3 regions of the Pseudoalteromonas sp. SG43-3 genome follow, and region 3 is predicted to be linked to each of the others. Evidence: predicted binding sites of a transcription regulator. Region 3 holds the regulator's gene; each other region holds the start of a gene.

Region 1 (3,294 bases), on a different contig from region 3:
GGAACACCCTACCAGAAGTAGTTGAGGATGGCGTTGAATCCTACCTAGGCTTACCTATTCATTGGCCAGAAGGTGAAGTATTTGGCACGCTATGCTTAAAAGACACTAAAATAACTAGCTATACCGATGAATACTTTGAGCTCATAGAGCAACTACGCGATTTAATTGAAGACGACCTAGCGCTTGTTTACAGCTATGAACAAATGCGCGAAATAGCCATGTTAGACTCATTAACAGATATTTATAATCGCCGAGCACTTAACTTACTAGCTCAGCAAAAGCTTAATTTAGCACTGCGTTTGGGCTTCGACGTATGTTGCTTGTTTATTGATATAAACGACTTTAAAAAATTAAACGACACCTTTGGACATGAAGTAGGTGACAAAGCCTTAATTATTTTGGCGGATACGCTAAAAAACCATTTAAGAGATGCCGACATAGTAGGGCGTTTAGGTGGTGATGAGTTTGTTGCAGTAATGCAATTAAGCGATAAAAGCAAAATTAGCTACATCATGGATAAAATATCCTCTGAGTATACAAATGCTTTACTAAAAGAAGGTGTTTGCGATTTATCGCTCAGCATTGGTTATAGTTTTACTAATAAACAAAAGCAACCATTTGAAGCGCTATTAAATGATGCAGACCACGCAATGTATAAAAATAAACAAGCGTATAGACTCGCTAAAAAAGCACAATAATAAAAGTAAGTTCGTCATGACTCATGACTCATGACTCATGCCACAAAAACTTGGCTAGTTTTTTCTGCGATAGGTTTTATTTTTGGTGTTATGTGCTCCTCTATGGGGTTTGCCTTAAAAAGGCTTGAGAGTAATAACCAAAAATAGCTTCAATGAATAGCTTAAGCTGCAAATTTTTACTTGTACTTCTTAATTTATTTTTCAAAGTACGGACATAAAAAAGCAAGCCATGAGGCTTGCCAAGAAGGGGGTTAATTAGCTCTTACCTAGCCTTTAAGCTATTAGCTTTTCAGCAAGGTTTAATTCCATAATAGCTTTTAATAAACGGTATAAGTTAATTGATGCATCAATTTCTTCTTTACGGTTTGTTAAGCTTTCAATATTTAAGCCCAGCGGTACATCTAAATGCGCACAGCTTTTAAGTATTAAGTCGAGGTTTTCGCGGCAAATACGGACCGATTCGCTTAATGTATTGTCTGCATCAAGCATGCGCCATTTTGTTGCCTCTGGCACTGAGATACCCAACCATTGCATAAATTCTAAGGTTTTTTCGCCGCCGCACGGGGTAAACGTTAATATAATACGTTGTGGTATAATACCCTGCGCTTTACATGTACGTGCGTAGCTAGTAATTAGCTCTATAGTCGCTTGTGCATCGTAAACAGCTTGCGATATAAAAAACTGACAACCTTGTGCTGTTTTTTCTATTAATCGTTCGTGCTCATTTCGTTTACTTGAATGGCGTTCAGCAATCGTAACGCCACCTAAAAAGAAATCATCTGATTGCTCAGCCAATGCTTTATAAGCATCTGGCAGGCTTAGCTTTATATCGCCTATCGATGATGGGCTACCTACTAAAACAACATTTTGTAAATCGTAGTCGTTTTTAGTTTCACTTAGCCAATCTTTAAATTCGCCTACGCCACGCTGCGCCACACTTTTATAAGTAATTACATCTTGTGCAGATAAATTACGAAGTAAATGGCTGTATTCACGCGGATCAACGGTTTGTTTAAACGCAAATGGACGGTCTTGATTAGTTCGGCTGCTTTCGTCTTGAATGTCGTAAATTATCACGCCGTCGTATTCAATTTCGTGTAAGCGACCTAATAGCTTTTCTGCAATGGTTTTTAATTGCGCTTTATCGGTGCCAATTTTAGGCGGGGTAGTACCAATAAGATAAACACCTTGATTGGTGTCCACTATCTTCTCTTTTAGTGATAAAGCCATAATCCTCATTCCAGCTAAGTTTGTTTTGATGGATTTAATATAGCAGCCATTTAGACGTCTAGATAGATTTATTTAATGAAAGTTTTTCAATTAACATGATGTTTATTCATAGTGCTTGTTCCCATAATTTATAATTGACACAGTTGTTTACACAATAAATTCCCTTGGGGCTCTTATATTTATTGGCTTTGGGGCATAATTAAAGAGTTAAATCTGACAACAAATTTGCTCAATTTAAAAAGGGACAACAATGAAATTTAAATTATTAGCAACCAGCTTAGCGGTATCGCTGGCCTTAACGGGTTGCGCCATGCAACAAAACCAAAGCACGCAAACAACAGCACAACAAGAACAAGTAAATAAAGCTGATGACCGTGTTTTTTCACAAGATTACTTAATTGAAGAGCTAGAAAACGGCTTACGTGTCATGGTTGTTAAAACCGATTACCCTGATGTAGTGTCGCTGCAAATTCCGGTATCGGTTGGATCGCGTAACGAAGTTGAAGAGGGCAAAACAGGCTTTGCTCACTTTTTTGAACACATGATGTTTAAAGGCTCACAAAAATACCCTGAAGATGTGTACTCAGACATATTAAAAAATTCAGGTGTTGATAACCGCGCATATACAACAAACGATTACACAAATTACCATTTAAACTTTTCAAAGCAGCACCTTGATAAAGTACTTGAGCTTGAAGCTGATATTTTTCAAAACTTAACCTACACCGAAGAGCAATTTAGAACAGAAGCGCAAACAGTAAAAGGTGAGTACTTAAAAAACAACGCGAGCCCAATTCGTAAATTATTAAGCGCTGTACGCGAAAAAGCGTTTGATAAGCACACGTATAAACACACCACTATGGGCTTTTTTAAAGACATAGAAGCCATGCCTGATCAAATGGCCTATGGTAAAGAATTTTTTGCTAAGTTTTATAAGCCTGAGTATGTGTCACTTGTCATCGTGGGCGATGTAGACCCACAAGCAACAATGGCAATGGTTAAAAAGCATTGGGGCAGCTGGAAAAAGGGTAACTATGTTGCTGACATTAAAGCAGAACCTGTTCAACAAGCACCAAAATATTTACACCAGCAAGATGAAGCGCTACCAGGGCATTGGTTACTCGTATCGTACAAAGGCGCTGCGTGGGAGCCTGCTAAAAAAGACAGAGCGGCGCTTGATTTAATCTCACAGCTTTATTTTTCAAATAATTCAGATTTATATCAAGAGCTAGTGGTCGACAAACAAATTGCCAGCCAAATGTTTACCTATAACCCAGAGACTAAAGATCCGGGTTTATTACACGTATTTGTTAAAGTAGAAAACGCAGGCGATTTAGCCACTGCGCGCGATGCCATTAATCGAACT
Region 2 (3,294 bases), on a different contig from region 3:
GGTCACATGGGCGCCAGTTGTATAAGTTAGGCGTTAAACGCATGCTTGCAATTTGCTCTACTGGTTGGTGAGTTGGACCATCTTCACCTAAACCGATTGAATCGTGCGTGTATACAAAAATGCTTGGTTGCTTCATTAATGCAGCCATACGTACGGCATTTTTTGCATATTCAACAAACATTAAGAACGTAGCACCGTAAGGAATAAAGCCTTTATGAAGGGCAATACCATTCATAATTGCCGACATACCAAACTCACGTACACCGTAGTAAATGTAGTTACCGCTTGCATCGTCGTGTGTTAAACCTTTAGAGCCATCCCAAATTGTTAAGTTTGAGCCTGCTAAATCGGCTGAGCCACCCATAAATTCTGGTAATAACGGACCAAATGCGTTTAATGCATTTTGCGATGCTTTACGAGACGCTGGGTTTGCAGGGTTTGCTTGTAATTGCTCAATGTACGCTTGAGATTTTTCAGCCCAATCGCCAGGCAGTTCATTATTAATACGACGCTTATATTCAGCTGCAAGCTCTGGGTATGCTTTTGCGTATGCTGCAAATTTTTCGTCCCAGCTTGATTCAAGCTGCTGACCTTTTTCTTTGCTATCCCATTGTGCGTAAATATCATCAGGAATTTCGAACGCATCGCCAGTCCAACCTAAGAATTCGCGAGACGCTTTAATTTCGTCATCACCTAGTGGTGCACCGTGACAATCGTGGCTACCAGATTTATTAGGTGAGCCGTAACCAATAATTGTTTTACAACAAATTAGTGATGGTTTATCGGTAACACTTTTAGCTTCTGCAATTGCAGCACTTATAGCATCGCTGTCGTGGCCATCAACACCACTAATTACATGCCAACCGTATGCTTTAAAGCGAGCTGGCGTGTCATCTGTAAACCAACCTTCTACTTCACCATCGATTGAAATGCCGTTGTCATCCCAAAATGCAACAAGTTTACCCAGACCTAATGTGCCTGCAAGTGAACCAGCTTCATGAGAAATACCTTCCATAAGGCAGCCATCGCCCATAAATGCATAGGTAAAGTGATCAACAATATCGTGACCTTCGCGGTTAAACTGTGCAGCTAGCGCTTTTTCAGCAATTGCCATACCTACGGCATTTGTGATCCCTTGACCTAATGGACCCGTAGTAGTTTCGATTCCTGGTGCATAGCCATATTCAGGGTGACCTGGTGTTTTAGAATGCATTTGACGGAAGTTTTTAATTTCGTCCAGTGGTAAGTCGTAACCACTTAGATGCAATAGAGAATAGATAAGCATTGAACCGTGGCCGTTTGAAAGAATAAATCTGTCACGGTCAGCCCACTCTGGATTTGTTGGGTTGTGTTTTAGATAATCGCGCCATAATACTTCTGCGATATCAGCCATGCCCATAGGGGCTCCAGGGTGACCAGATTTGGCCTTTTGTACTGCGTCCATTGACAAGACGCGAATAGCATTTGCAAGTTCTTTGCGAGATGGCATGAATTCTCCTACCTTTATGTGTATTTGCGCGGGTATTTATGTGTTTGTTTATGCACCCAAGTAACTTGGGTTTGTTTATATCGACCATTCTTACTTATTGTGGGGGCTGTGTGCAATTAAAAACCCTATAAAAGTGAGGCATTATGAATATTTTTTAAGACCAAAAAGTTATTAGTAATTTTATTTAGACGTCTAGGCGTAAAAACACTATGCAAGGTGTTTTGTTTTCGATAAAATACGCCCCTTAATTTTTTAGCGCTAATACCGACGTTTGTGAAGCGCAATATTTGTGAGCAGAAATACAATGGCAAAACATTTATTTACTTCTGAATCAGTTTCTGAAGGTCATCCGGATAAAATCGCCGATCAAATCTCTGATGCGGTACTTGATGCTATCCTAGAGCAAGACTCTCATGCCCGTGTTGCGTGCGAAACTTACGTAAAAACAGGTATGGTTATGGTTGGTGGTGAAATCACTACTAGCGCATGGGTTGATATTGAAGAAATTACACGTAAAACAGTACGTGAAATTGGCTACACGCATTCAGACATGGGTTTCGATGCAGATTCATGTGCAATTTTAAACACTATTGGTAAACAGTCTCCTGACATTAACCAAGGTGTTGACCGTACTAGCCCAGAAGAACAAGGTGCTGGCGACCAAGGTCTTATGTTTGGTTACGCATGTAACGAAACAGAAGTACTAATGCCTGCGCCAATTACTTACTCACACCGTTTAGTACAGCGCCAAGCACAAGTACGTAAAAGCGGCGAGCTTAACTGGTTACGTCCAGATGCAAAATCTCAAGTTACTTTTGCATACGAAAATGGTAAGCCAGTAGGTATTGATGCAGTAGTACTATCTACTCAGCACAGCGAAGACATTTCGCAAAAAGATTTAGTAGAAGCGGTGATGGAAACTATCATCAAGCCGGTACTTCCTGCAGAGCTTATTACAAGCGCGACTAAATTTTTCATTAACCCAACGGGTCGCTTTGTAATTGGCGGACCAATGGGCGATTGTGGTTTAACAGGTCGTAAAATCATCGTTGATACATACGGTGGTATGGCTCGTCACGGTGGTGGTGCTTTCTCTGGTAAAGATCCATCAAAAGTTGACCGCTCAGCTGCATACGCTGCACGTTACGTTGCTAAAAACGTAGTTGCGGCTGGCCTTGCTGATAAATGTGAATTACAAGTTTCTTACGCAATCGGTGTTGCAGAGCCTACATCTATCAGCGTTGAAACGTTTGGTACAAGCAAGTTAGAAGAAAGCCGTTTAATCGAGCTTATTCGTGAACACTTTGACCTGCGCCCTTACGGCTTAATTCAAATGCTTGATTTAGAGCGCCCTATCTACCTTCCTACAGCGGCTTACGGCCACTTTGGTCGTGACGAATTCCCTTGGGAACGTACAGATAAAGCTGATGCACTTCGTGCAGCTGCTGGCCTTTAAGCTAAAAGTGTTGAAGTAAATTAAAAACGGCCCTTAATAGGGCCGTTTTTGTATCTAAAACTTATCAGTTACATTGTTTGTAGTGCGTCTACAAAATAACTATAAAATCGACCTCGAATTCTTTTGTACTTTAGGTATATACTCATTTCATTATAAAAGCTTTAGGGATAGTTAAATGGCCGATAACTTTCGCGTTATATTTGCAGGACTTGCCGATAACGTTGACATAAAAACAGCGTGCGCAAACTTAGCTGCAAAATTAAAAACGTCAGATGAAAAAGTAGCTCTTTTTTTTAAAGGTAAGCCGCTGTTTGCGCCAAGCGATAAAGACAAAGCGTTAAAACAGACT
Region 3 (3,294 bases):
AGCGTATCGCCCACACCCGCTTCTAAACGTGCCTTTGCCTCCATACCTGCGTGCGTCATAGTTGCGGGGTGACAAATTAAACTCTCTACGCCACCTAGTGACTCAGCTAAACTAAACGTTTTAAGACTAGTTAAAAATGCTGCGGCGTCGTTTATATCGCCTTTAATATCAAAACTAACCATGCCACCAAAGCCAAGTTGTTGTGCTTTAGCAAGCTCATGTTGAGGATGTGACTCAAGTCCTGGATAGTAAACTTGGCTTACAAAATTGGAGCTTTCAAGGTACTTAGCTATTGCTAGCGCATTTTCTTGGTGCTGCCTTAAGCGCACATTTAAAGTACGTAGACCACGAAGCGTTAAATAACTATCAAAAGGGGCGCCCGTAATACCAATATTATTTGCCCACCAAGCAAGCTCATCACCAAGCTCTTGTGTTGCAGCAATAACAGCGCCGCCCACTACATCTGAGTGCCCGTTAATATATTTAGTAGTTGAATGCACCACAATATCTACACCAAACTTAATAGGGTTTTGTAAGGCAGGAGACAAAAACGTGTTATCTGCGGCAACCAATGCACCGCATTGCTTAGCAACATCGGTAACCGCTTTAATATCGGTTAAACGAAGTACTGGGTTACTTGGAGTCTCTATCCAAATAAGCTTAGGTTTAATTGCTAAAATTTGTTGAAGGCTTTCTTCTTTTGTTAAATCTAATACTTCAAGCTTCAATAGTCCGCGTTTTTGTAACGATGTAAATAAACGATAGCTACCACCATAACAATCATGTGGAATTACTAACGTGTCGTCACTGTTAAGTAGCTGAGTAGCTAAATGCACGGCAGCCATACCAGTGGCCGTAATTATGCCACGAGCGCCGCCTTCAAGCTTAGCAAGCGTCTCTGCTAAAATATCACGATTAGGGTTACCACTGCGGCCATAATCATACTCACGCTTAGTATCAAAGTCGGCAAACGAATAAGTCGTTGATAAATAAATTGGCGGCACCACTGCACCATGATGTTTATCAGCATCAACGCCGTTACGTACAGCAATGGTCGCTTTGTTTTTTTCGCTCATATTCGTCACCTGATTAATTTGGATGTTTAGACGTCTAAAAGAGTAAGTTATCCGTTTTAATAAGTCAAAGGATTTTAAAGCTCTAGATGGCTAAAGTTAGGAAAGGCGTTTGCTAGTACCACATTTTAGCTCACAAAAGTGAGCTTATTTTTACATCCCAAATAGGCTTATTAAGATAGATCGGTATCTATTATTTGACTATCTTTTTTAAATCGATAGAATTTCACGCATATTTACACGCTTTTTATACCGTGTGAGAAATTAATAATCTGAGGCAACGATACATCTTATGGCTAAATGGAATGGTGAGTATATTCACCCATACGCAGAACACGGGAAAAAATCAGAGCAAGTTAAAAAGATCACCGTTTCGATCCCGCTAAATGTATTAAAAGTTTTAACGGATGAGCGTACGCGTCGTCAAATCAACAACCTTCGCCATGCAACAAATAGTGAATTGCTATGTGAGGCGTTTTTGCATGCATTTACTGGTCAACCTTTACCAAATGACGATGACCTACGTAAAGACAACGCAGAAAAAGTACCAGAAGAAGTTAAAAAGATAATGCAAGAAATGGGTTTAGAAGTGCCTATTTTAAACGAAGAATAAATCGTTACCTTTTTAGTCAAAAAACCTCAGCATTGCTGAGGTTTTTTGTTTAAGCGTTATATATTACGCCATATAATTTTCAGGCAAATCAATTTGCGCAACACCCGACTCTACCGCAGCAAGTGCTACAGCTTTAGCTATACGCGGTAGTAAACGCGGATCCATTGGTTTTGGAATAATATACTGCGCACCAAACTCTAGTTTATCTACGCCTGCGGCTTTTAAAACTTCTGCAGGTACAGGCTCTTTGGCAATACTACGAATAGCCTCAACTGCAGCAATTTTCATTTCATCGTTAATCGCGCTTGCACGTACATCAAGTGCACCACGGAAAATAAACGGGAAACATAAAACATTGTTAACCTGGTTAGGGTAATCAGAGCGCCCTGTTGCCATAATTAAATCGTTGCGTGCGCCGTGAGCAAGTGCAGGATCGATCTCTGGATCTGGGTTTGAACAGGCAAACACGACCGGCTTTTCTGCCATTAGTTTTAAATCTTCGGCAGCTAACAAGTTAGGACCCGAAACACCAACAAACACATCAGCATCTGCAATTACATCTTGCAATGTGCGTTTATCGGTATTGTTAGCAAAAAGCTGTTTATATTCGTTTAAATCATCGCGACGAGTATGAATAACACCTTTGCGGTCAAGCATATAAATGTGTTCACGCAGTGCACCACACTTAATTAACAGTTCCATACACGCAACTGCAGCAGCGCCTGCACCTAAACATACAATTATTGCATCTTCAATTGATTTACCTTGTACTTCTAGCGCATTTAACATGCCGGCAGCCGTCACAATGGCGGTGCCGTGTTGGTCGTCATGAAAAACAGGAATGCTACAACGCTCTATTAATGCTTTTTCAATTTCAAAACACTCTGGTGCTTTAATATCTTCAAGGTTAATACCACCAAATGTGTCAGCAATATTGGCAACCGTGTTAATAAAGTCTTCTGTTGTTTTGTGCTTTACTTCAATATCAATAGAATCAAGCCCTGCAAAACGTTTAAACAATAACGCCTTGCCTTCCATTACGGGCTTAGACGCTAAAGGACCTAAATTACCCAAGCCCAAAATTGCAGTACCATTAGTGATAACCGCAACCATGTTACCTTTACCGGTATATTTATATGCATTTGCAGGATCTGCGGCAATTTCACGTACAGGCTCAGCGACACCTGGGCTATAAGCTAGGGCTAAGTCTTGAACTGTTTCAGCTGGTTTTGTTAGCTCAATGCTAATTTTACCAGGTACGGGATGTGAGTGATAATGTAGTGCTTGTTCACGAAAGTCAGACATAACGCGATGGTATCCTGCAATTTAAGTTAAAGTGAGAGGTGGAGTCTTGGGGTACGATACCCTTATTATTTTTAAATTCCAAGCAATATCAGGTCTATCCTGTTATATGCTATATCCTTTAATTTTAAGAGGTTTTTCAGTAACTTTGCAGGATTATATAAACATTTGATAAATAAAAATTCACCAAAAAAGTAAGTTTTGAGGTGTGTTTATGTCTATTAAAATATTAAAAAAATGTATGTTTAACACATCATCATAAACTTAAAATAACAGCCTACTACACTACTTTAAAAACAGATAAGC

The links. Region 3 encodes MetJ, which represses methionine synthesis genes. Its sites were predicted from a motif close to TAGACGTCTAGACGTCTA; they were not measured.
Positions count from the first base shown of each region.
Region 1: a site for MetJ is predicted at 1,972-1,989, ahead of H5157_RS01280 (methylenetetrahydrofolate reductase). Genes of this name have one in related genera too.
Region 2: a site for MetJ is predicted at 1,675-1,692, ahead of metK (methionine adenosyltransferase). Genes of this name have one in related genera too.

Region 1 covers NZ_JACJFC010000001.1:255,956-259,249, forward strand. The annotation lists gene H5157_RS01275 (sensor domain-containing diguanylate cyclase) at 1-698, shown strand, start outside; gene H5157_RS01280 (methylenetetrahydrofolate reductase) at 972-1,928, opposite strand; gene H5157_RS01285 (pitrilysin family protein) at 2,179-3,294, shown strand, end outside.
Region 2 covers NZ_JACJFC010000020.1:69,174-72,467, forward strand. The annotation lists gene tkt (transketolase) at 1-1,489, opposite strand, end outside; gene metK (methionine adenosyltransferase) at 1,794-2,945, shown strand; gene H5157_RS16770 (hypothetical protein) at 3,121-3,294, shown strand, end outside.
Region 3 covers NZ_JACJFC010000003.1:71,594-74,887, reverse strand. The annotation lists gene metB (cystathionine gamma-synthase) at 1-1,076, opposite strand, end outside; gene metJ (met regulon transcriptional regulator MetJ) at 1,366-1,686, shown strand; gene H5157_RS03670 (malic enzyme-like NAD(P)-binding protein) at 1,750-2,991, opposite strand.